Regions from separate parts of the Aureimonas sp. N4 genome, predicted to be linked through region 1. Evidence: predicted binding sites of a transcription regulator. Region 1 holds the regulator's gene; each other region holds the start of a gene.

Evidence for each region. Region 1 encodes PhoB, which activates phosphate uptake and scavenging genes when phosphate is short. Its sites were predicted from a motif close to TGTCATNNANCTGTCAT; they were not measured.
Region 2: a site for PhoB is predicted at 3,890-3,906, ahead of AUL28_RS06555 (glycerophosphodiester phosphodiesterase family protein). Genes of this name have one in related genera too.
Region 3: a site for PhoB is predicted at 1,610-1,626, ahead of AUL28_RS01535 (DUF2794 domain-containing protein). Genes of this name have one in related genera too.
Region 4: a site for PhoB is predicted at 3,413-3,429, ahead of AUL28_RS14515 (acid phosphatase). Genes of this name have one in related genera too.

What each region holds. Positions count from the first base shown of each region.
Region 1 is NZ_BBWS01000016.1:59,614-65,371, reverse strand. Features, by position in the region: gene pstA (phosphate ABC transporter permease PstA) at 1-46, shown strand, start outside; gene pstB (phosphate ABC transporter ATP-binding protein PstB) at 64-873, shown strand; gene phoU (phosphate signaling complex protein PhoU) at 934-1,653, shown strand; gene phoB (phosphate regulon transcriptional regulator PhoB) at 1,659-2,390, shown strand; gene AUL28_RS05550 (DUF3297 family protein) at 2,515-2,772, opposite strand; gene AUL28_RS05545 (GcrA family cell cycle regulator) at 3,019-3,729, opposite strand; gene AUL28_RS05540 (aspartate aminotransferase family protein) at 4,114-5,322, shown strand; gene argF (ornithine carbamoyltransferase) at 5,319-5,758, shown strand, end outside.
Region 2 is NZ_BBWS01000021.1:17,358-23,115, reverse strand. Features, by position in the region: gene AUL28_RS06575 (L,D-transpeptidase) at 1-279, shown strand, start outside; gene AUL28_RS06570 (hypothetical protein) at 410-760, shown strand; gene AUL28_RS06565 (magnesium transporter CorA family protein) at 970-2,031, shown strand; gene AUL28_RS06560 (inositol monophosphatase family protein) at 2,077-2,838, opposite strand; gene AUL28_RS06555 (glycerophosphodiester phosphodiesterase family protein) at 2,835-3,722, opposite strand; gene AUL28_RS06550 (extracellular solute-binding protein) at 3,995-5,332, shown strand; gene AUL28_RS06545 (carbohydrate ABC transporter permease) at 5,406-5,758, shown strand, end outside.
Region 3 is NZ_BBWS01000006.1:26,767-32,524, forward strand. Features, by position in the region: gene AUL28_RS01525 (Bax inhibitor-1/YccA family protein) at 1-378, shown strand, start outside; gene AUL28_RS01530 (GNAT family N-acetyltransferase) at 535-1,092, shown strand; gene AUL28_RS01535 (DUF2794 domain-containing protein) at 1,198-1,536, opposite strand; gene AUL28_RS01540 (DUF1223 domain-containing protein) at 1,860-2,636, opposite strand; gene acnA (aconitate hydratase AcnA) at 3,073-5,758, opposite strand, start outside.
Region 4 is NZ_BBWS01000046.1:40,696-46,453, reverse strand. Features, by position in the region: gene add (adenosine deaminase) at 1-992, shown strand, start outside; gene upp (uracil phosphoribosyltransferase) at 1,031-1,660, shown strand; gene AUL28_RS14515 (acid phosphatase) at 1,773-3,314, opposite strand; gene AUL28_RS14510 (cytochrome-c peroxidase) at 3,628-4,917, shown strand; gene AUL28_RS14505 (hypothetical protein) at 5,004-5,192, shown strand; gene AUL28_RS14500 (hypothetical protein) at 5,195-5,395, shown strand.

The sequences.
Region 1 (5,758 bases):
CGTCACCGCCATTCTGCTTCGTCGTCGCTTCGAGCGTCGCTGGTAGGAACGATCGGAATTTATATGATGGAAAATCTTCATTTGACCGCCGCCCCGAAGACCAGCACGCCCGCCTTCGCCAGCAAGATGAAGGGCGAGAGCGTCTCGGTCTTCTACGGCGCGAAACAGGCGCTGTTCGAGGTCAATCTCGACGTCTACGAACGGCAGGTGACGGCGCTGATCGGCCCTTCGGGCTGCGGCAAGTCCACCTTCCTGCGCTCGCTCAACCGCATGAACGACACGGTCGAGGGCGCCAAGGTCAAGGGCCTGATCACGCTGGACGGCGAGGACATCTACAACCCGCAGATCGACGTGGTGGAACTGCGCGCCCGCGTCGGCATGGTGTTCCAGAAGCCCAACCCGTTCCCGAAGTCGATCTTCGAGAATGTCGCCTATGGGCCGAAAATCCACGGGCTCGCCAAGTCGAAGACCGATCTGGAAGAGATCGTGGTCACCTCGCTGCGCAAGGCCGGCCTGTTTCAGGAGGTGAAGGACCGCCTTCATGACGCCGGCACGGGCCTGTCGGGCGGCCAGCAGCAGCGCCTGTGCATCGCGCGCGCCATCGCGGTGTCGCCCGAGGTGATCCTGATGGACGAGCCCTGCTCGGCGCTCGACCCGATCGCGACCGCCACGGTCGAGGAACTGATCGACGAGCTGAAGCAGAACTTCACGATCGTGATCGTGACGCACTCCATGCAGCAGGCCGCCCGCGTGTCGCAGCGCACGGCCATGTTCCATCTGGGCAAGATCGTCGAGGTCGGACCGACCGAGAAGATGTTCCAGAACCCGGACGACAAGCGCACGCAGGACTACATCACCGGCCGCTTCGGCTAACCTCGCGCCCGGCCGCGCCGCCGCGCGCGGCCGACCCCGCCAGAACAGGGAGTTCGCATCATGGAACACATCGTTTCCTCCTATGATGACGAGTTGAAATTCATTCTGCGCCGCATCTCCGAAATGGGCGGCCAGGCCGAGCGCATGGTGGAACAGGCCGTGTCGGCGCTGATCCGCTCGGACTGGGGCCTCGCGCAGTCCGTCGTCGCCGACGACATCCTTCTCGACACGCTCCAGCGCGAGGTGGACGAGCGCGCCGTGATGACGATCGGCAAGCGCCAGCCCATGGCGCAGGATCTGCGCGAGATCGTCGGCGCGATCCGAATCTCCAGCGATCTGGAGCGGATCGGCGATCTCGGCAAGAACATCGCCAAGCGCGTCATCGCGGTGAACGATCACAAGCAGCCGGTTCAGCTGGTGCGCGGCATCGAGCACATGTCGGAACTGGCGCTGGAGCAGCTGAAGAACGTTCTCGACGTCTACGCCACGCGCGACGCCGTGCGTGCGCTGGAAATCCGTGCCCACGACGCCGAGATCGACGCGCTCTACACCTCGCTGTTCCGCGAACTCCTGACCTATATGATGGAAGATCCGCGCAACATCACGGCCTGCACGCATCTTCTCTTCTCGGCCAAGAATATCGAGCGGATCGGCGACCACGCGACCAACATCGCCGAGACGGTCTACTACATCAAGACCGGCACGCAGATGGAGGCCGAGCGTCCCAAGAGCGACTCGACGCCCTCGATCGCCGCGCCCATGCCCGGCGCGAACGGGTAAGCGCCATGGGGCCGAGGATCACGGTCGTCGAGGACGAGGACGCTCTGGGCGTTCTTCTGCGCTACAATCTGGAGGCCGAGGGCTACGAGGTCGATGTGATCGCCCGCGGCGACGAGGCGGATCTGCGGCTCAAGGAAGCCGTGCCGGATCTGCTCCTGCTCGACTGGATGCTGCCGGGCCTGTCGGGCGTCGAGCTGTGCCGGCGTCTTCGCACGCGGCCGGAGACCGAGCGCCTGCCGATCATCATGCTGACGGCGCGCGGCGAGGAGTCGGAGCGGGTGCGCGGCCTGTCGGTCGGCGCGGACGATTACGTCGTGAAGCCCTTCTCGACGCCCGAGCTGATGGCCCGCGTGCGCGCCATGCTGCGGCGCGTGAAGCCGGAACGCATTTCCAGCCAGCTCGTCGCCGGGGATCTCGATCTCGACCGCGAAACGCACCGCGTTCGCCGGGCCGGGCGGGAGGTCAAGCTCGGACCCACCGAGTTCCGCCTCCTGGAATTCCTGATGCAGTCGCCCGGCCGCGTCTTCTCGCGCGAGCAATTGCTCGACGGCGTCTGGGGGCGGGACATCTATGTCGACGAGCGCACGGTGGATGTGCATGTCGGCCGTTTGCGCAAGGCGATCAATCGCGGGCGCCAGCGCGATCCGATCCGCACCGTCCGCGGCGCGGGCTATTCGTTGGACGAGAATTTCACCAGCCCGCGTCCGGCCTCGGCGCAGCGCGCGGAAGCCAGCTGACGGCTTTCCCGCAAGCGGGTTCGAAACGAAAACGGCGCGGCAAGCAGGGGCTTGTCGCGCCGTTGTTGTTTGAGGAGTGAGAAGCGCCCTCGGGCACCGATCCCGCCCGCTCGACCGCTTGGGCTCAGCCCTCGGCTGCGTCGTCCTTGATATAGGGCTCGACCGTGCCCTTCAGCTTCATCAGAAGCGGCTTGCCCTGGCGGTCCTTCGCCTTACCGGCGGCCACGCGCACCCAGCCTTCGCTGACGCAATATTCCTCGACATTGGTCTTTTCCGCGCCGTTGAAGCGGATGCCGATGCCGCGCGCCAGAAGCGCCTCGTCGTAATGCGGGCTGTCCGGATCGATCGCGAGGCGGTCGGGCAAGGTCGGTGTATCGGTCATGGCATGGCCTTCTGACGTAGGGACAAGGGATGCGAAACGGCTTTGGGCTGCACGCCTTCGCGCGCCGGGCCTTCGCCCTCCGATGTGCATCCGGTGCCCCTCCATAGAGCATGACGGCGCGCAGCGGGAGACGGTTTCTCGGTGGCGAGGAGATGGGCGCGGCGCTCGCGAGCGAGGAGCAAAAAGAAACCCGGCCGCTGGCGCTGCCGGGTCTCACATCAGGGTCTGAGAAAGCCCACCGTTGAGTTAGCGAACGCGGCGGCGCTCCGAGACGGGCTGGAAGGCGATGCGCGCGTGGTGCTTGCAGTAGGGCGAGGAGTCCTGCGAGTGGTTGCCGCAAAAGCGGAAATCCGGGCTCAGCGGATCACCGAGCGGCCATTTGCAGGTGCGCTCCGACAGCTGCACCAGCGTCAGATTGCGCGACATCGGCACCACTTCGCCGCCTTCGGAATGGCCGAAGATCTGCGCGTCCTCGAATGCGTCCGTCTCCGGAGACATCTTCAGCGCGGTCGCGCCGATGGAATGTACCATCGGCTGGCGCTGCGGCATGGGTGCGCGCAACGGCGGCGTCGAAGGCAAGGTCGGCGTCAGGATGCGCGGTGCGGCCGGGGCAGGCGCGGCCGCTGGCGCGATGGATGGGGCCGGCGTTGGCCTCGGCGGCACGGGGGCGGCCTCCGGCTCCGGGCGCGGCGCGGGGGCCTGCGCCACGACGACGACGGGCTCGGGCACCGGGGCCGGCGAGGGTGCGGCGACGGCCACCGGAATGGCGGCGGGGGTGATCTCGGCGACGCTCTCGTCCGATCCGCCCTTGGGGCGGTTGTCCAGCTTCAGCCGGTGAACCTTGCCGATGACGGCGTTGCGGGTGACGCCGCCCAGTTCCGCCGCGATCTGGCTGGCGCTGCGGCCTTCGCCCCAAAGACGCGTGAGCAGCTCGATGCGCTCCTCGGTCCAACTCATGAACAGACTCCTCGTACTCAAGTCGCTGCGGGCGGGCGGCGCGGTCGCCAACATCCAAGGCACCCATCGATCCCTTGCGGATCGGCGGGGCTTCCCACACGAAATCTGGTGTCCGAGACGTTTCTAGAACGCAAGCGCGAAGGGCGGCAAGAGACCTCGCCGTCGCCCGAATCATTTCATCCGCTTTTCAACAGCTTATGGCGGAAGAATGACGCGCGCGGAAGTCCTTGCTGGGCCCAAGTGCCGAAACTTCGGCTTTCGTTGACAATTCGCGTCGTCCCCATGGTATAGGCTGGCCCTTGCGAGGCACTTCGATTTCGCCCGCTCCGGCCGCCTGTCGGGCCGCCGTCATCGCCAATGTCCATGCCAACGAGAAGTATCGCCATGGCCGAGTTCCACGATAATCCGCTGTTTGCCACATTCGCGCGCGCGGACATTCGCGTGGAGCGAGGAGAAGGTGTCTGGCTGCACACGAGCGACGGGCGGACCTTCCTCGACTTCACCGGCGGCATCGCCGTGAACTCGCTCGGCCATGCCCATCCCCATCTCGTGGCGGCCCTCACCGAGCAGGCCGGCAAACTCTGGCACACGTCCAACCTGTTCCACGTGCCGGGGCAGGAGACGCTGGGTCAGCGACTGGTCGAGGCGTCCTTCGCCGATAAGGTGTTCTTCACCAATTCGGGTGCGGAAGCGCTGGAATGCGCCATCAAGACGGCGCGGCGCTATCAGTACGTATCGGGCCATCCCGAGCGGTTCCGTATCGTGACCTTCGAGGGCGCGTTCCACGGGCGCACGCTGGCGACCATCGCCGCCGGCGGTCAGGCCAAATATCTGGAAGGCTTCGGCCCGAAGGTCGAAGGTTTCGATCAGGTGCCCTTCGGTGACGAGGCGGCGCTGCGCGCGGCCATCGGCCCGGAGACGGCCGCGATCCTGATCGAGCCGATCCAGGGCGAGGGCGGTATTCGCACGGTCGAGACGGGCTTCCTGAAGCTCCTGCGCCAGCTCTGCGACGAGCATGGCCTGCTTCTCGTTTATGACGAGGTGCAGACCGGCGTTGGCCGCACCGGGCGTTTCTATGCCTATGAGAATTCCGGCGTCGCGCCCGACATCCTGGCCTCGGCCAAGGGCATTGGTGGCGGCTTCCCGCTCGGCGCGTGCCTTGCCACGGCCGAGGCCGCCAAGGGCATGACGCCGGGCACCCATGGTACGACCTTCGGCGGCAATCCGCTCGCCATGGCGGTCGGCAATGCCGTGCTCGACGTGGTTCTGGCCGATGGCTTCCTGGAAGACGTTCGCCGCAACGCGCTTCTCTTCAAGCAGAGCCTCGCCTCGCTGGCGGATCGCTATCCCGATGTCGTTGCCGAAGTGCGCGGCGAGGGGCTTCTGATCGGTCTCAAGATGGTGGTGCCGAACACGCAGCTGATCGAGGCGCTGCGCAGCCACGCCATGCTCGCTGCCCCGGCCGGCGACAATGTCGTGCGCTTCCTGCCGCCGCTCAATGTCAACGAAGCCGAAATCCGCGAGGCGATGGGCCGGCTGGAAGCCGCCGTCGCCGATCTGTCCCAGTCCCAGTCCGAAAGCAGCGCGGCATGAGTTCCCTTTCCGCGGCCATCGCATCGCCCGCCGACGCCTCGTCGGTGCGGCACTTCATCGACCTCTCCTGCACCACGCCGGGCGATCTGCGTGCCATCCTGAAGGATGCGCGCGAGCGCAAGGCGCAGGGCCGCAAGGGCGCGCGTCCGCTCGAAGGGCGCGTGCTCGCCATGATCTTCGAGAAGCCCTCGACGCGCACCCGCGTCTCCTTCGACGTCGCCATGCGCCAGCTCGGCGGCGAGACGCTGTTCCTGTCGGGTTCGGAAATGCAGCTCGGCCGCGCCGAGACGATCGCCGACACGGCGCGCGTCCTGTCGCGCTATGTCGACGCGATCATGATCCGCACGACCGAGCATTCGCGCCTTCTCGAAATGGCCGAGGCCGCGACCGTGCCTGTCATCAACGCGCTGACCGACGACACGCATCCCTGCCAGAT
Region 2 (5,758 bases), on a different contig from region 1:
AACGAGATGATCGACCGCCAGCCCGAGCTGGAAATCTATCGCGGAGTCGGCATGGACCCGGGTCTCAAGAACCCCCTGGGGGCCCGCGCGCTTTATCTTTTTAAGGATGGCAAGGACACGCTCTACCGCCTGCACGGAACGCCGGAATGGTGGACCATCGGAAAGGCCGTGTCGTCGGGCTGCGTCCGGTTCATGAACCATGACATCATCGACCTGTATAATCGCGCGGAGCCGGGCGCGACGGTCATCGTCAACCAGCCGGGCGGCCTGACGGTCTAAGGTTCGGGGCCGACGCTCTGCGAAGCGCGACCATGCCAGCAATCGGCTGGAACAGCCGATTGCACTCCGGCGCGCCCCCTGCCACTGTGGCACGCCGACCGGCCCTTCCCCGTGATTCTCAGGCCCTGCCATGTCCGAACTGATCGACCGCGTCTCCGCAGCCGCTTCCCTGACGCCCGAGACAGCGCGCGAGGCGGTCGGCAACATTCTGGCCTTCCTGCGCTCGGAAAGCTCGGATCCCGCCGTGGAGACGATGATCTCGGGCACGCCGGGCGCGGCGGACGCTCTCCAAGCGGCTGGCGATGCCGAGTTCGGAGGCGGCATCATGGCGCTCGGCGGCAAGCTGATGGGCCTCGGTCTCGACATGGGCCAGATCCGCACCGTGGGCGAGGAGTTGATCGCCTTCTCGAAGTCTCATGTGGACGAGGCGACCGTCTCCACCGCCATCGCGTCCGTTCCCGCGCTTGCGCCATTCGTTTGATACATTCGCGCCGTAAAGGCTTCTGACGCGCGCCGCCCGGCGCCGCGATAGGGGGAAGTTGGAACGCTCGGGCCGGTGGCTTATCGGGCCGGCCTGCCTTATATCGCCGTCGCGTGCTGCATTGCCCAAGTGAGCATCCGCTTCGCTGGGGCGATGATGCGCGTTCGCCGAGGGCGCGCCATCCAGCGTGCGATGCCAAGGAATAGCCTATGATCGATGCCTACACGGTTTTCGGTTCTCACGTTCGCCGCCATGCCGGCGTGCGTCCCGACGAGGTTCCGCCTGAAGCCGTTTGGATCGATCTGCGCAACCCCACACATGACGAAGAACGAGCCATCGAGGCGCTTTGCGGGATCGAGGTGCCGACGCGCGAAGAGATGCGCGAGATCGAAGTGTCGAGCCGGCTCTATTCGGAAGATGGCGGCGACTTCATGACCGCTTCGATCGTCTATGGGCTGGACGAGGGCAAGCCGGATTTCGGCCCCGTCACTTTCATTCTGGTCGGCCAGCGCCTCGTGACGCTGCGCTATACCGACCCGCGCTCGTTCCAAATCTTCTCGACCAAGCTCTGCCGGGAGGGCAATGGCGAGACAACGAAACCGGGCTATCTCCCGAGCTTCGACCATTACGGCCCGCCGCCGGCTCCCCCTAAGCCCTCTCGTACCAAAGGGCCGACGGCCGATTCCATCGCGGTCGGCCTTCTGGAAACGATCATCGACCGCATGGCCGATCTCCTGGAGCAGATCGCCAGCGATCTCGACCGGATCGGCACCGACATCTTCCGCTCGTCCGACACGAACACGCCGACGGCGACCGCCGATTTCAAGCAGCTTCTGAAGCGCCTCGGCGCGGCCGGCGACATTTCCTCGCGCACGCGGGAAAGTCTGGCGACCGTGGACCGGCTCCTGCCCTTCCTCTCCTTTGTGATGGATCGGCGCAAGCCGCAGAAGGAGTTGAAGCTGCGGGTCAAGGCGATGGCGCGGGACGTCGCCTCGCTGAACGATTTCGTGTCCTTTCTGTCGAACAAGACGACCTTCCTGCTCGACACCACGGTCGGCATGATCTCGATCGAGCAGAACGCCATCATCAAGATTTTCTCGGTGGCGGCTGTCGGCTTCATGCCGCCGACGCTCGTCGCCTCGATCTACGGGATGAATTTCGAGCATATGCCCGAACTGAAATGGGCGCTCGGCTATCCCATGGCCTTGACGATCATGGTGCTCTCGGCGCTGCTGCCGCTTCTGTATTTCCGACACAAGAAGTGGCTGTGAGGCGGCTCGAAAGCCGCCTCTTCCTCCGGTGCTGCGCCTGAACGGTCAAGCCTTGCCCAGCGCGTCCCGCATGAGCGTGGCCGTGCCGGCATAGATGGCGTAAGCGCCATCCTCGTGCCTGATGATCTCGACCTCCAGGCCCAGCTCACGGCAGATCGCGGCCCCACCCGCGATGTCCCACATGGTGGTGACCGGCTGGATATGGCCGTCGAAGCGGCCGAGCGCAGCAAAGAGCATGGAAACCGAGGTGCAGTGGAAGGATTCCACGATCCATTCACGCTCACGCAAGCGGCGCTGGAGCGCGATCGCGGCCTCCAGATCCTCGCCCGGACTGTCGCCCAAGGACACGAGACCGAGGCCGGGTACGGCCACCTCCCGCTCGAAGGGAACGCCGTTGCGCACCACGCCGACATCTCGCGCGCCGGCCATGAGTTCGCCGAGGCAAGGCGCGGCGATGGCACCCGCCACCGGCACGCCATTCTCCACATAGCCGAGCGAGATGCCCCAGAGCGGCGAGCCGGCCAGAAAGTTCGATGTGCCGTCGATCGGATCGACGATCCAGTAGCGATCGGCCGTCTCCCCGCCCTCTTCCTCGCCCACGACGGCCTCGCCCGGATAGCGTTCGGCCAGAAGCGCGCGAACACGTGCCTCGATGCCCCGATCGGCCTGCGAGACGAAATCGCGCGGCCCGGCTTTGGTCTCCGTCAGGAGTTGCCTACGATCCGCGAAATGACCGAGCGCCTCGGCGGCGGCGGTCTTGACGATCTCGGCGGCCGTGTCGCGGCGCTGAAGCAAAGCCAGATTCATAGGCGAGCGCTCCGTAGTCCCCGCGCCGCGAGGTAAGCGACGAGGCGCTCGGACTCGTCGGTCTGGATCGCACCAACGCCGAGGTCGAGAAGCCGCCCCCAAATCGCGTCGGCGTCCTGCCGGGCGGCCGTGTCGTTGAAATCGGTCATATGGGAGACGTCCAAGGTATTGAGCCAAAGCCGCACGCCGAGGGCGCGCGCCGCCTCCATGCCCGCTTCCAGATCCTCCACGCAAGCAGGCATAGCCTCGATCATGAAGGGATTGAGGTGGGCGAAATGCGCGAGGTCTTCGGCAAAGCGACCTTTTTGCGACTTCAGCACCGGCATGAAGGGCAAGGGTCCGAAGGCCGTATGGTCGGCGGGCAGGCGCGCCAGATCGGCCGGCGTCAGTTCCGCCTTCACCACGACATCCCCAGCGAAGCCGCCCCGCAGGATTTCGCGCGTCACGGCAGGAAGCTCGGCAGCCGACTTGGTGTCGACATTGACGAGAAGACCGTGGCCTCGCGCTTCTTCCAGCGCTTCCAGAAGCGTGGGCACGCGCTCGTCGGTCAGCGGCGCATCGTCGCCTCCGCCGCTTTCGCGCAGGCGAAGGGCACGAATCGTCGCACTGTCCTGCTCGGCAACCGCGCCCCGGCTTTGGGTGGTGCGATCGAGCGTATCGTCATGAATGACGAGAATCGCGCCGTCTGCGGTTTGACGCGCGTCGATCTCCACCATGCCGACGCCCAGAGCCCCCGCCTCGCGAATGGCGAGAAGCGAATTTTCCGGGGCGCGGACCCAGGAGCCGCGATGGGCGATCACGAGACAATCGGCCGGAGCAAAGTCCAGAACGGGAGAACGAAAAGAAGCGGCGTCGAGGACGGCCGCGGCAGAAACTTGGGTCATGACAAACTCGGGAAAAGGTCCTTGAGCGCAAGAGGCGGCGGCGTCCCTGAAGGCGGACGGGGCTGGCTCGGCTTCGCGCTACCATAGGCATCATGTCACAACGGTGACAAATCGATGATGAATTCCCGACAAAACCCAAACAAGCGGAAGTTGTGAATCCGCGGTATCGTCATACAAACTTCATTTTACTCTCACCCCGACGCTCATTATTGGACCGCCGCGACGAACGGCAAGATTTCGTCCTCCTTTTATTTCGATCGATAGGGCTCACAATGCTCACGAAAATCTTCGGCGCCGCCAGCGCGCTGGCGCTCTTGGCTGGTTTGACGGGCGCAGCTCATGCCGAGCCCGTGAAATTCGAATTCTGGCACGGTCTGTCGGGCGATCTCGGCGACAGGGTGCAGGAGGCCTGCACCAAGTTCAACGCCTCGCAGAAGGACTACGAGATTTCCTGCGTCAGCCAGGGTGGCTACGAGACCAATCTGCAGAACACGATCGCGGCCTACCGCGCCAAGAAGCAGCCCGCGATCACCCAGGTCTATGACGCCGGCACGCTCGACCTCATGCTGTCCAGAGCGTTCGTCCCGGCCAAGCAGCTGATGGCCGACAACGGCTACAAGATCGACTGGAATAACTACTTCCCCGGTATCGGGCAGTATTACGCCACGGCGAAGGGCGACCTCGAGTCCTTCCCGTTCAACTCCTCGACCGCCGTCCTCTATTATAACGGCGACGCCTTCAAGAAGGCCGGCATCACGGAAGCGCCGAAGACCTGGGAGCAGGTATCGGCCGACGCCAAGAAGCTGAAGGACGCGGGCTACGAATGCCCGATGGCCATCAATTTCGACCCCTGGTTCTCGCTGGACCAGTTCTCGGCCATCCACAATCAGCCCGTCGCCACCAAGGCCAACGGCTATCAGGGTCTCGACGCCGAAGTCGTCTTCAACAAGACGAAGGTGGTCGACGAGATCAAGTTCTGGAAGAAGCAGGTCGACGACAAGCTCTTCGTCGTGAAGACCAAGCAGCTCGGCATGGACGCTTTCCCGTCCTTCACCTCGCAGACCTGCCAGATGGCGATGAGCTCGATCGCCGACCATGGCACGGCCGGCAAGACGCTGCCGCAGGGTGTCGAGTGGCATGTCACGATGCTGCCGGCCTTCGAGGGCACCCAGCGCCAGAAGACGCTGGTCGGCGGCGCTTCGCTCTGGGTCATGAAGGACCGCCCCGCAGCCGAGTACAAGGGCGCGGCCGCCTTCCTGAACTTCCTCGCCCAGCCCGACATGGTTGAGTGGTGGTCCACCGTGACCGGCTACATCCCGGTGACCAAGACCGGCTTCGAGGCGATGAAGGCCAGCGGCTTCTACGACAAGCCGCAGTTCAAGGGCCGCGAAATCGCGATCGAAAGCCTGACGCTGACCCCGCCCTCCGAAAACACGCGCGGCATCCGCCTCGGCAACTACACGCAGATCCGCAAGGAATTCTCGACCGCGCTTGAGGCGATCTTCATGCAGAACGCCGACATCCAGAAGAGCCTGGACGAGGCCGCCGACCGCTCGAACACGCTGCTGCGTCGCTTCGAGAAGACCTATGCCGGCCAGACGCTGAACTAAGCCGAACCGCACTTTCCCGCGCCGCCGAAGCCCTCCCCGGCCTCGGCGGCGTTCCTCATCGTGGATATCCGTCATGAAGCGTGTCGTCTTCAAAAGCCGCTGGGTTCCGGTTCTTGCCGCCCTTCCCCAGTTGTTTCTGATCTTCCTGTTCTTCTACTGGCCCGCCGTTTCGGTGCTGAACTGGGCCTTCACGCTGGAGCCGGCCTTCGGCGGCGCGGGCGCGCGTCTTTTCGTCGGCTGGGAGAATTTCCAGGCCGTCTTTTCGGACAGCCAATATTGGAATTCGGTGCGCGTCAGCGTGACGTTCGCGGTTCTAGCGACGGTCATCACGATGGGACTGGCGCTGGTTCTGGCGCTCGCAGTCGACCGCCAGCTCAAGGGCTCCAAGATTTTCCGCTTCTTCTACATCTGGCCCTACGCGCTGGC
Region 3 (5,758 bases), on a different contig from region 1:
CAGGAATCGATCGTGCAGGTCTTCTTCGTGACGGCGGCTTCCTTCGGCGCCCTGTCGCTCTTCGGCTACACGACGAAGCGTGACCTGTCGGCCATGGGCTCGTTCCTGATCATGGGCCTCTTCGGCCTGATCATCGCCTCGCTCGTGAACATCTTCCTGGCGTCCTCGGCGCTCAGCTTCGCCATCTCGGCCATCGGCGTCCTGCTCTTCGCGGGCCTCACCGCCTGGGACACGCAGCGCATCAAGGAACTTTACTGGGAAGGCGACGACACGCTGGTCGCCGGTCGCAAGGCCATCATGGGCGCGTTGACCCTTTATCTCGACTTCATCAACCTGTTCATGTTCCTCCTTCGCTTCCTCGGCACCAGCCGCAACTAAAGCCAAGGGGAGCCGGACGGTTCTGAGACAGGGGCGGCCTTCGGGTCGCCCTTTTTCGTATGCGCCGTGCGGATCGGGATGGGGCATTTGACGGATTGAGACGGACGCCGCGCCCGCTTATGGTCCGCCCGGTTCACTCCGTAAGGCATCCCATTCATGAGCGCGTTCACCCTCCGCGAGGCCACTCTCGCCGACATTCCCGCCCTGTGCCGCATCTATGAACACGCGGTTCTCCATGGCACGGCGACCTACGAGCTGACCCCGCCCGACGAGACCGAGATGACGGCGCGCTTTCTCAATCTGACGCGGCAGGACTATCCCTATCTCGTCGCCTGCAATGGGGAGGGGCGCGTCGTCGCCTATGCCTATGCCGGCCCGTTCCGGGCCCGCCCGGCCTATCGCTGGTCGGTGGAGGATTCGATCTATCTGGAGCCGGAGGCGCAGGGCCAAGGCATCGGCACGGCGCTGCTCGGCCGCCTTCTGGAGCTGTGCGAGGAGAAAGGGTTCCGGCAGATGATCGCGGTGATCGGCGGGGCCGACAATCACGGCTCCGTCAAGCTGCATCAGAAGCTCGGCTTCAAGCCGATCGGCCTGTTCGAAGGCTCGGGCTTCAAGTTCGGACGCTGGATCGACACGGTGCTGATGCAATACTCCCTGAACGGCGGCAAGGAGACGCTGCCGGATGAAAGCCGCTATCCCGGCACGCTGGTCTGAGCTCATTCGTTAGGTGGGGCTAATAGCTCCATGAGATGCACGGTCGCCGCCTCGGGCGGCCGTTCGTGGGTATGTAGGACTAATCTGAGTGCCGGAATGTCCCGCTCAGGTGTCGGCCAGCTTCAGCGACTTGTCGAACACGCGCAGCACCTGCGGCAGATCCTGCCCGCGCTTCATCACCAGCCCGCCGGCGGCGTGGACGCTATAGGCCCCCTGGCGGCGCGCCAGTCGTGGCTCCTTCTCGATGCGAAACAGCGGCATTTCGGAACTGCGCCGGAAGATGGAGAACACGGCCCGGTCCTTGAGCGTGTCGATGGCGTAATCGCGCCATTCGCCCGCCGCCACCATGCGCCCGTAGATTCGAAGGATTTCGCCGAGTTCGTGCCGGTCGAAACTGACGACGGGCAGGGCGTTGGCAGCGCGCACCTCCGAGAGGTGGATCAGCGAGGCGGAGCGTTCGGTCGTGGGTTCGGTCAATCGCAATCCCTCCGGGGAACGCCGCAGGGCGCGGCGAGCCCTTCATCATCCTGTCATGGAAATGGGGCCGCGCGAAGGGCGTTGCAACCGGACAGGCCGGTGGCTCAAGCCTCGGGGCAGCGTATCGGCTGAGCCGCTGCGCTCGGGAGTGGGTCGGGATACAGGGTCGGGCCAATCGTCCGAGGCTGCTGCGCCTTCTTTGTCAGCCGCTGTCGCCGTCCCCCTGGGGCGTCCCGCGACAGCGGAACATCCCACGCCCACCTGTCGCGGCTCGATCGCTCGGCAGACGCTCAGAAGGGCAGGGCCGCCGCTGCCAGAATCGGCCCCGGCCGGTCGTCCCGGTCCATCGCCTGGAGCAGCGCGACGCAGCCGCCCGGCTGCGTGTCAGGGTCGGCGATGAGGCCGAGCGGCATATCCACCGCGAGCCGGCCGTCGGCTCCGAGCAGGCCGACCGCGCGCCAGTCGCGCACCGCATGCGTGTTCAGGAGTTGGCGTCCCTCGTTCTCACCGCGCGCGACCTCGGTGCGCGTGGTCTTGGCATAGGTCGCCAGAATCAGCGCCGGGGGCCTCGCGCCCTCCGGCAGCGCGCCGGCCTCGACGCGTAGGTGCAGGGTCTCGCCCCGAAGGCGCATCTCGATGCGGGGCGAGCCGTCCGCGCCGGCCAGCGGAGCCTTGGCCGTCGCAGCCTCGATCGCCGCCGCATCGAAGCCGGCCATCACCGCCTTGCCGTTGACGATGGCCTGGGGCGTCGTCAGCCCGCCGAGCCGCAGCGCCTTGGAATAGCTCTTCTGTCGCTCGGCATTGCGGCGCGAGCCGAGCGGGTCTTCCCAGCCGATATAGTCCCAGTAGTCCACGTGATAGGCGAGGGCGACGACATCGGGCCGCGCGGCGAGTTCCGCCAGAACCGCGTCGGCCTTCACGCATTCGCTGCATCCCTGGCTCGTGAAAAGCTCCACGATGCCGCGCACATTCTGGCTCGACGCTTCGTCGCCGCTCTCGTCGGCATGGGCGAGGCCGAGCGGCAGGACAGCGGCAAGGAGCAGGACGAACAGGGTCGGCGGGCTCATGGATCGGCATCTCCTTGGCTCCGGGATGGCCCGAAGAGAGATGGGACCATGGCGGGATAACCCCACGGAAGGCGAGCCTTGCGCCGTTCAATTGAGGGTGAGCCGGGCGCGAGGCGAGGCACATGAAAACGCCGCCGCCCTTGCGAGGAGGGCGGCGGCGCGAAAGACAAGCGAAACAGCCCGAGGGTTGGCTCGCGAGATCGTGTGAACGGCTCGAGCCTTCAGGGCGAACTGGCGTTGGCCCTCGAGACTCATGCCTAGCCCTCGAGAGAGGGCGCCGCCGAAGCGCGGAGGCTTCGGCGAAGCAGCTGGGACGCTTCGGCGGGGATGGTTCCTGGAGCGCTTCCGTCGAACAAAGGTTCGCCAGAAAGGCTCCAGGTTTTTGTTTCCGCATTGTCCGGGCGCGAAAGCCGACTCGGCTTTCGCTGGAAATGCTTTAGGCCGCCAGCTGGCGCAGCACGTAGTGCAGGATGCCGCCGTTCTTGAAGTATTCCAGCTCGTCCAGCGTATCGATGCGGCAGAGCAGGGGAACCTTGACCACTTCGCCATTGGCGCGGGTGATCGTGGCTTCCATGGTCTGGCGCGGCTTGACCTCGGTCAGGCCTTCGATCGTCACCGTTTCCTCGCCCGTGAGGCCGAGCGACTGCCAGCTCGTGCCTTCCTGGAAGACGAAGGGCACGACGCCCATGCCCACCAGGTTGGAGCGGTGGATGCGCTCGAAGCTCTGCGCGATCACGGCGCGAACGCCTAAGAGCACGGTGCCCTTGGCCGCCCAGTCGCGCGAGGAGCCGGTGCCGTATTCCTTGCCGGCGAAGATCACCAGCGGAACCTCTTCCTGCTGATACTTCATCGCCGCGTCGTAGATCGCCAGCTGCTCACCAGAGGGGAAGTGCTTGGTGATGCCGCCTTCCACGCCCGGAACCATCTGGTTCTTGATGCGGATATTGGCGAAGGTGCCGCGCATCATGACTTCGTGGTTGCCGCGACGCGCGCCGTAGGAGTTGAAGTCCACCGGGCGCACCTGATGCGAGACGAGATACTCGCCCGCCGGGCCGTTCTTCTTGATCGAACCGGCCGGGGAGATGTGGTCGGTCGTGATCGAGTCGAGGAAGAGCGACAGGATGCGCGCGCCCTTGATGTCGGTGACGGGCTTGGGCGTCATCGACATGCCCTCGAAATAGGGCGGGTTCTGCACATAGGTCGAACGGTCGTCCCACTCGTAGGTGAGGCCGCCCGAGACGTCGATCTTCTGCCAGTTCGGGTCGCCCTTGAAGACGTCCGAATAGCGGCTCTCGAACAGGTCGCGCGTGACCGTCTTGCGGACGATCTCGGAGACTTCCTGCGTGGTCGGCCAGATGTCCTTGAGGAAGACGTCCTTGCCGTTCTGGTCCTGGCCGAGCGGGTCCTTGGTGATGTCCACGAACATCGAACCGGCAATGGCGTAGGCGACGACGAGCGGGGGCGAGGCGAGATAGTTCGCGCGCACGTCCGGGTTCACGCGGCCTTCGAAGTTGCGGTTGCCCGAGAGCACCGAGCAGGCGACGAGGTCGTTCTTGTTGATGGCTTCCGAGATCGCTTCGGGAAGCGGGCCGGAATTGCCGATGCAGGTCGTGCAGCCATAGCCGACGAGGTTGAAGCCCATCGCGTCGAGATCGGTCTGGAGACCGGCCTTTTCGAGATATTCGGTGACCACCTGAGAGCCGGGGGCCAGCGAGGTCTTCACCCAGGGCTTCACCTTGAGGCCGAGCGCGTGCGCCTTGCGGGCGACGAGGCCGGCGGCGACCAGCACGTTCGGGTTGGACGTGTTGGTGCAGGAGGTGATGGCCGCGATCACGACGTCGCCGTCGGCGATGCCATGGTCCGCGCCCTCGACGGCGTGGCGAGCGGTCTCGGGCGTCTGGCCGGGGGCCGTCGCGCCTTCGTCCATGAAGCGCGAGTCACCGGTGGAGGCCGGCAGCTCGTTCTTCTTGCGGCCGCCCTGAAGTTCGGCGAGCGCGGTGCGGAACTTCGGCGCGGCCTCGGTGAGCGCGACGCGGTCCTGCGGGCGCTTGGGGCCGGCGAGCGAGGGAACGACGGTGGAAAGGTCGAGCGCCAGCGTGTCGGTGAAGACGGGCTCTTCCGACGAGGCGTCGAAATACATGCCCTGCGCCTTGGCATAGGCTTCCACCAGCGCGATGCGGTGCTTGTCGCGGCCGGTCGCTTCCAGATAGGCGATCGTGTCCTTGTCGACCGGGAAGAAGCCACAGGTCGCGCCGTATTCCGGGGCCATGTTGGCGATGGTCGCCTGGTCTTCCAGCGTGAGGTTGGCAAGGCCGGGTCCGTAGAATTCCACGAACTTGCCGACGACGCCCTTCTTGCGCAGCATCTCGGTGACGGTGAGCACGAGATCGGTCGCGGTCGTGCCCTCGGGCAGCTTGCCGTCGATGCGGAAGCCGATGACCTCGGGGATCAGCATGGAGATCGGCTGGCCGAGCATGGCCGCTTCCGCCTCGATGCCGCCGACGCCCCAGCCCAGAACCGCAAGGCCGTTGACCATCGTGGTGTGCGAGTCGGTGCCGACCAGCGTGTCGGGATAGGCGATCGTCTCGCCGTTCTCGTCCTTGGTCCAGACGGTCTGGGCCAGATATTCGAGGTTCACCTGATGGCAGATGCCGGTGCCGGGAGGCACGACGCGGAAATTCTGGAAGGCGCCCGAGCCCCAACGCAGGAAGGTGTAGCGCTCACCATTGCGGTCGTACTCGACCTCGACGTTCTTCTCGAACGAATCGGGCTGGCCGAAATAGTCCACCATCACCGAGTGGTCGATCACGAGATCGACGGGGACGAGCGGATTGATCTTCTGGGGGTCGGCGCCGAGATTGGCGGTCGCGTCGCGCATGGCGGCGAGATCGACGACGGCCGGAACGCCCGTGAAGTCCTGCATCAGGACGCGGGCCGGGCGATAGGCGATCTCATGGCCGGCCGAGCCCTTGTCGTTCAGCCAGTTGACCACGGCGCGGATGTCGTCGGCCAGAACCGTGCGGCCGTCTTCGTTGCGCAGGAGGTTCTCGAGAATGACCTTCATCGAGTAGGGCAGGCGCGACGCGCCCGACAGGCCGTTCTTTTCGGCCTCTTTCAGGTCG
Region 4 (5,758 bases), on a different contig from region 1:
GTTTTCCGCTGGCCGAGCTTCACGCCCATGTCGAGGGCACGCTGGAGCCGGCTTTTGCCCGCGAACTGGCGCGGCGCGAGGGCGTGGATCTCGGCAGCTTTGCGGAAGGCGAGACCTATCGCTGGGAGGGTTTTTCCGGCTTTCTCGCGGCCTATGACCGGGCGGCGGCGCTTCTGCGTCGGCCGGAGGATTATCGCCGTCTCGCCTATGATTATCTGACGCGCATCGCCGCCGACGGCGCGATCTATAGCGAGCTGACGATTTCACCCGACCATGCGCGGGCGAGCGGCCTGTCGCCTGAGACTTATCTCAACGCCCTCTCGCAAGGGGCGAAGGACGCGGAACAGGCGAGCGGCATCGTCTGCCGTTTTCTCGTGGTCGGCGTGCGCCATCTCGGCCCCGAGGCGGTGGAGGAAGCCGCGCGCTTTGCCGCCGGCGCGCCGGGCGTCACGGGCTTCGGCATGGCCGGCGACGAGCGGCGTCACCGGCCGCGCGACTTCGCCCGCGCCTTTCGCATCGCCGCCGAGGCGGGGCTCGGCCTCACCGCCCATGCCGGCGAGTTCGCGGGGGCCGATGGCATCACCGAGACGCTGGATGAGCTGAAGGTCACGCGGATCGGACATGGCGTGCGGTCGATCGAGGACGCGGACCTCCTGAAACGCCTGCGCGACGAGGCGATCACGCTGGAAGTCTGCCCCGGCTCCAATCTCTCGCTCGGTGTCTATCCCGACGCGGCGGCCCATCCGCTGAAGCGCCTGCGCGAGGCCGGGCTGCGCCTGACCGTGAATTCCGACGATCCACCCTTTTTCGGCACCGATCTCGCCCGCGAATATGCCTTTGCCACAGCGGCGGGCTTCGGTCCGTCCGAACGGCTGGCGCTGACGCGCAACGCCATCGAGGCGGGTTTCATGGACGCGGCGACGCGCCAGCGTCTCCTGTCCCTGTTGACCATGCGCGCGCTCCTGCTTGGCGCGCCGGCCGCAACGCAATAGACCTGTCATACGAACGAACGACCAGAAGAGGTTCCCGCATGGACGGCGTCACCGTCATCGACCATCCGCTCGTGCAGCACAAGCTCACTCTGATGCGCAAAAAGGAGACCTCGACGGCGAGCTTCCGCCGGCTCCTGCGGGAAATTTCGACGCTTCTGTGCTACGAGGTGACACGCGATCTCGACCTGACCACGACCCGCATCGAAACGCCGATGCGCGAGATGGACGCGCCGATCCTGGAAGGCAAGAAGCTGGTCTTCGCTTCCATCCTGCGCGCCGGCAACGGGCTCTTGGAAGGGATGCTGGATCTCGTGCCGGCCGCGCGCGTCGCCCATATCGGCATGTACCGCGACCACGATACGCTCCAGCCCGTGGAATATTACTTCAAGGCGCCCGAAGACCTCGCCAACCGCCTGATCATCGTGGTGGACCCGATGCTGGCGACGGCCAATTCCGCCACCGCCGCCATGGAGAAGCTGAAGGAGCGCGGTGCCAAGAACATCCGCTTCCTGTGCCTTCTCGCCGCGCCCGAAGGCATCCAGCGCTTCCGCGCCGCCCATCCCGACATTCCCGTCTTCACCGCCTCGATCGACGAGGGGCTGAACGAGAAGGGCTATATCATGCCAGGTCTGGGCGACGCGGGCGACCGCATGTACGGCACGAAATAAGCCGCGCCGCGCAATGAAAGCGCGGAGCGATGGATGAGAACGGCCCGGACGGCGAGCGCGCCATCCGGGCCGTTTCGCGTTTCATGAGGAAGAGGCGTGGAGGCCTCCCCGCTCACTTCGACAGGTCGAGCGCCGCCGTCAGATCGCCCATAGGCTTCTCGTGGTTCTCCGCCAGCGCCTTGTCGCGCAGCGCGAGACCGGGAAGAACCGGCAGGTCGTAGCGCTCGGTGATGAAGCGCAGGATCGAGGTCGTGTCGTACTGCGTGTGGTCCACCGTGCCCTTGCGTGCGAAGGGCGAGACGATGATGGCGGGGATGCGGTTGCCCGGACCCCAGCGGTCGGCCTTGGGCGGGGCGACATGATCCCACAGGCCGCCGTTCTCGTCATAGGTGACGACGACGAGCATGTGCCCCCATTGCGGGCTCTTTTCGAGATGGGCGATCACGTCGGCGATGTGCTCGTCGCCGCTCGCCACATCCGTATAGCCATTGTGCTCGTTCAGATTGCCCTGCGGCTTGTAGAAGGTGACGGCGGGCAGATGGCCCGCGTCGATATCGGCGATGAACTTCGCCCCGGCCATTCCGCCGTCCTTCAGATGCTCGGCGCGCGCGGGCGTGCCCGGCGCATAGGCCGCGAAATAGTTGAAGGGCTGGTGGTGGAACTGGAAGTTCGGCACGGGCCGGGCGTTCTTGCCGTCCAGCGTGTCCTGCCAGGCGCCGGCATACCAGGCCCAGCCGATCCCCTTCTGCGACAGGAGATCGCCGATCGTCTCCTCATGCTGCGGCGGTAGGGTCGTGGGCTTGGCCGGGTCCGCATAGGCCTTGTCGCCGCCCTCGGCCGGGGCGTTGGCGCTCGGCTGATAGGGTGGCTGCATCGTGTTCACGGCGTAGAAGTCCGGCGTCAGATTGCCGTCCTTCTCGAATTTCGGCATGCCCTCCAGCGCCGAAGCCGGGGAGTTGGCCGCGAGCGTCAGCGTCTTGCCATCGCCATCCACCGCCGCGATCAGATCCTTGGCCGGGCTCTTGTCGGCGTCGGGATAAACCGGCGCGCAGGCGCAGGCGAGCTGGAAATGGTTGAAGAACGAGCCGCCGAAGCCCGCCTGGAAGAAGTGGTCGGCCAGAACGTATTTCTGCGCGACCTTCCACATCGGCATGTTCGAGCCGTCGAAATGGCTCATGACCAGCGCGCCGGAATCGGCCCATGCCGCGAACTTGTCGTTCTTTCCACCGTCGATCTGCATCTGCTCCTGATAGAAGCGGTGCCAGAGATCGCGTGTGATGGTGCCGAGCGACAGGTCGAAGCCCTTGGGATCGTCCAAAGCGAAAGGCGCGTTCGGCAGGTGCTCGGTCTGCGTTTCGTTGATGACCGGGGTCACGCCCTTGGCCGTCAGCCCTTCCCAGACCGGCGGCAATTCGGACAGCGGCTTGCCGTCGCGGTCGAGCTGGAGCTTGGATTCGGCGGAGGCCTGCGCGATACCGTCCGCGCCGGGGAAGGCGCCATAGAGATTATCGAAGCTGCGGTTCTCGGCATAGATCACGACCACGGTGTCGATCTTGTCGAGCCCCGCCGGTGCGGCGCAGGCCATGCTCGGCGCGAGCACGAGCGCGGCGGATGCGCCCGCCAGAAGACGGCGAGAAAGCTGGGAAAGCTTCATCATCAAGAGCCCTTCGAAAGAGGCCGGCCGCAAGGGAAGGCGGCGAACGGCACGGCCCTCCAGCGGGAGGGTTCGCGCCGCCGCTCTAGGCCCGAGTTCTGACAGGTTCGTGACAGTTTCACATTTGCGTGAAAATTAAATCGGCGCTGGAATTCATCGAGATGTCACGAACCGCGCCGATAGGAGCGAGCGCCAAGCGCGGCGAATCGCTGTTGCCTGCGAGTTGCCTGGACGATCCGCTGCGGCCAAGCCCGCCGCTTCGCGTGCTGCTGGGTGCGCGAGGTTCGCCCTGTCGATGTGAAGAGTCGCCGATATGACCCCGCAGCCCCTTCGTCTGCGCCTTGCTGCCCTGCTGGGCCTGACGCTCACCGCCTTTGGCGCGCCCTTCCTGCCCGCGCTGGTTCAGGCCGGCGGGCCGCCGCGCCCCGATGCCGCGCCGATGAGCCGTGTGCAGGCCTTTGCGCGGGCCGATGCGCTCCGGGCGCTCGGGCAAGAGATGTTCTTCGACCCGTCCCTGTCGGCGTCCGGCCGCCAAGCCTGCTCGACCTGTCACGACCCGGCCCATGCTTTCGGTCCGGCCTCGGCCGAGCCCGTGATGATGGGCGGGCCGGCGCTGGACCGGCCGGGCGTGAGGGCCGTGCCGTCGCTGCGCTATCTGCAGGCCGTCCCGCCCTTTACCCAGCATTATTTCGAATCCGACGACGAGGCCGACGAGAGCGTGGACAATGGCCCGACCGGCGGCCTCACCTGGGACGGGCGCGTAGACGGCGGCGCGGCGCAATCGGCGATCCCGCTTCTCTCACCCTTCGAAATGGCCAATGCGGATGCGGCGAGCCTCACCCGCTCGCTCGCCGCCGCGCCCTATGCGCCCGAGCTGAAGCGCCTGTTCGGGGGCGATATTTTCGAGCGGCCCGAGGATGCGCTGCACGCGGCCGGCAAGGCTCTGGCTGCCTTCGAGCAGAACCCGGCCGAGTTCTATCCCTATTCCACCCGCTACGACGCCTATCTCGCCGGCAAGGGCGATCTCACGGACCAGGAAAAACGCGGGCTCGCCCTGTTTCAGGCGGAGGACAAGGGCAATTGTTCGAGCTGCCATGTGAGCGAACGCGCCAATGACGGCGAGCCGCCGCAATTCTCCGACTTCGGTTTTCTCGCCATCGCGCCGCCGCGCAACGAAGCGATCCCGGCCAATCGCGATCCCCGCTATTTCGACCTCGGCCTCTGCGGCCCCTATCGCACCGATCTCAAGGATCACACCGACTATTGCGGCCTGTTCCGCACGCCCTCCTTGCGCAATGTCGCCCTGCGCACGAGCTTCTTCCACAATGGCGTGTTCCATTCGCTGCGCGATGCGGTGGCCTTCTATGCCACGCGCGACACCGACCCCGGCCGCTGGTACGGGCACAAGGCCGACGGCACCGCCCGAACCTATGACGACCTGCCCGAGGCCGCGCGCGCTAATGTGAACCAGGAGCCGCCCTTCGGCCGCAAGCCGGGCGGCGCGCCAGCCTTGAGCGAGAGCGAGATCGACGATGTCGTGGCCTTCCTGAAGACGCTGACGGACGCCGACCTCGCGCCCAAGACGGATGCGCCCCGGCCCTGACGCCCAAATCCTTGCCCGGCGAAAGGCGCGGAACCCATGGGGGAGAACGGGATTAACCTTTTCGAACAACGAGAAGGAGCGATCGCATGTCCTCCAAATCCCCGCCGATCCCGGCCGAGAATCTGAGCCCGAAAGGACCGGGCGACCACGAGACCCATAAGGCTGATGCCGTCGCCAAAGGCGCTCAGGCCTCCCCCGGCAATCTCGATACGCAGGGCCGGCAAGGCAATATCCACCAGAACACGACCCATCAGGGTCATCAGCAGGACCGCTAGCCATGTCCAGCTCATCGAAGACGGAAAGCGCCAACCGCCATCATGGCGGCCCCGGCTCCAGCCATCAGGCGCCCGACCGACCCGACCCCACCGAGGGTCGCGGCCCCAAGCCGGGCGAGCCGACCAACGGCCCTCGCGCGCAAGTCTCGGGCGGTGGCGGCGAGCAGGACACGCACCATACGCATGACGCGAAGCTGAAATAGGCGGATGCGTCGGAACTCAGGAAAGGCCCGTTTCACGGCGGGCCTTTCTCCTTTTTGGGCCGTCGTATCCATCGGCCGTCGGAAAGCCTCCGCGCTGTTGAGGCCCCCGAACGGTTTGCCCCATCCACCCACCGTCTCGCGGCCGAGGCTGGGCTTGGCCCACGCATCGTCTTCCTTGGGCGCTTCACGCCGACGACACATCTCACGCCGTCCCGGCCCGATAAGTGGCCCGACAGGCCCTGAGATCATCGGCGCGAAGGCCGGCGCGTTTCCCAACCCGAGCGTCCGAGCCGCATTGCTTCGGCGAGCCGGGGAGCCGTCAGCGAAAATCGAAGCCCGACGCCCCATTGATCTGTAACCATA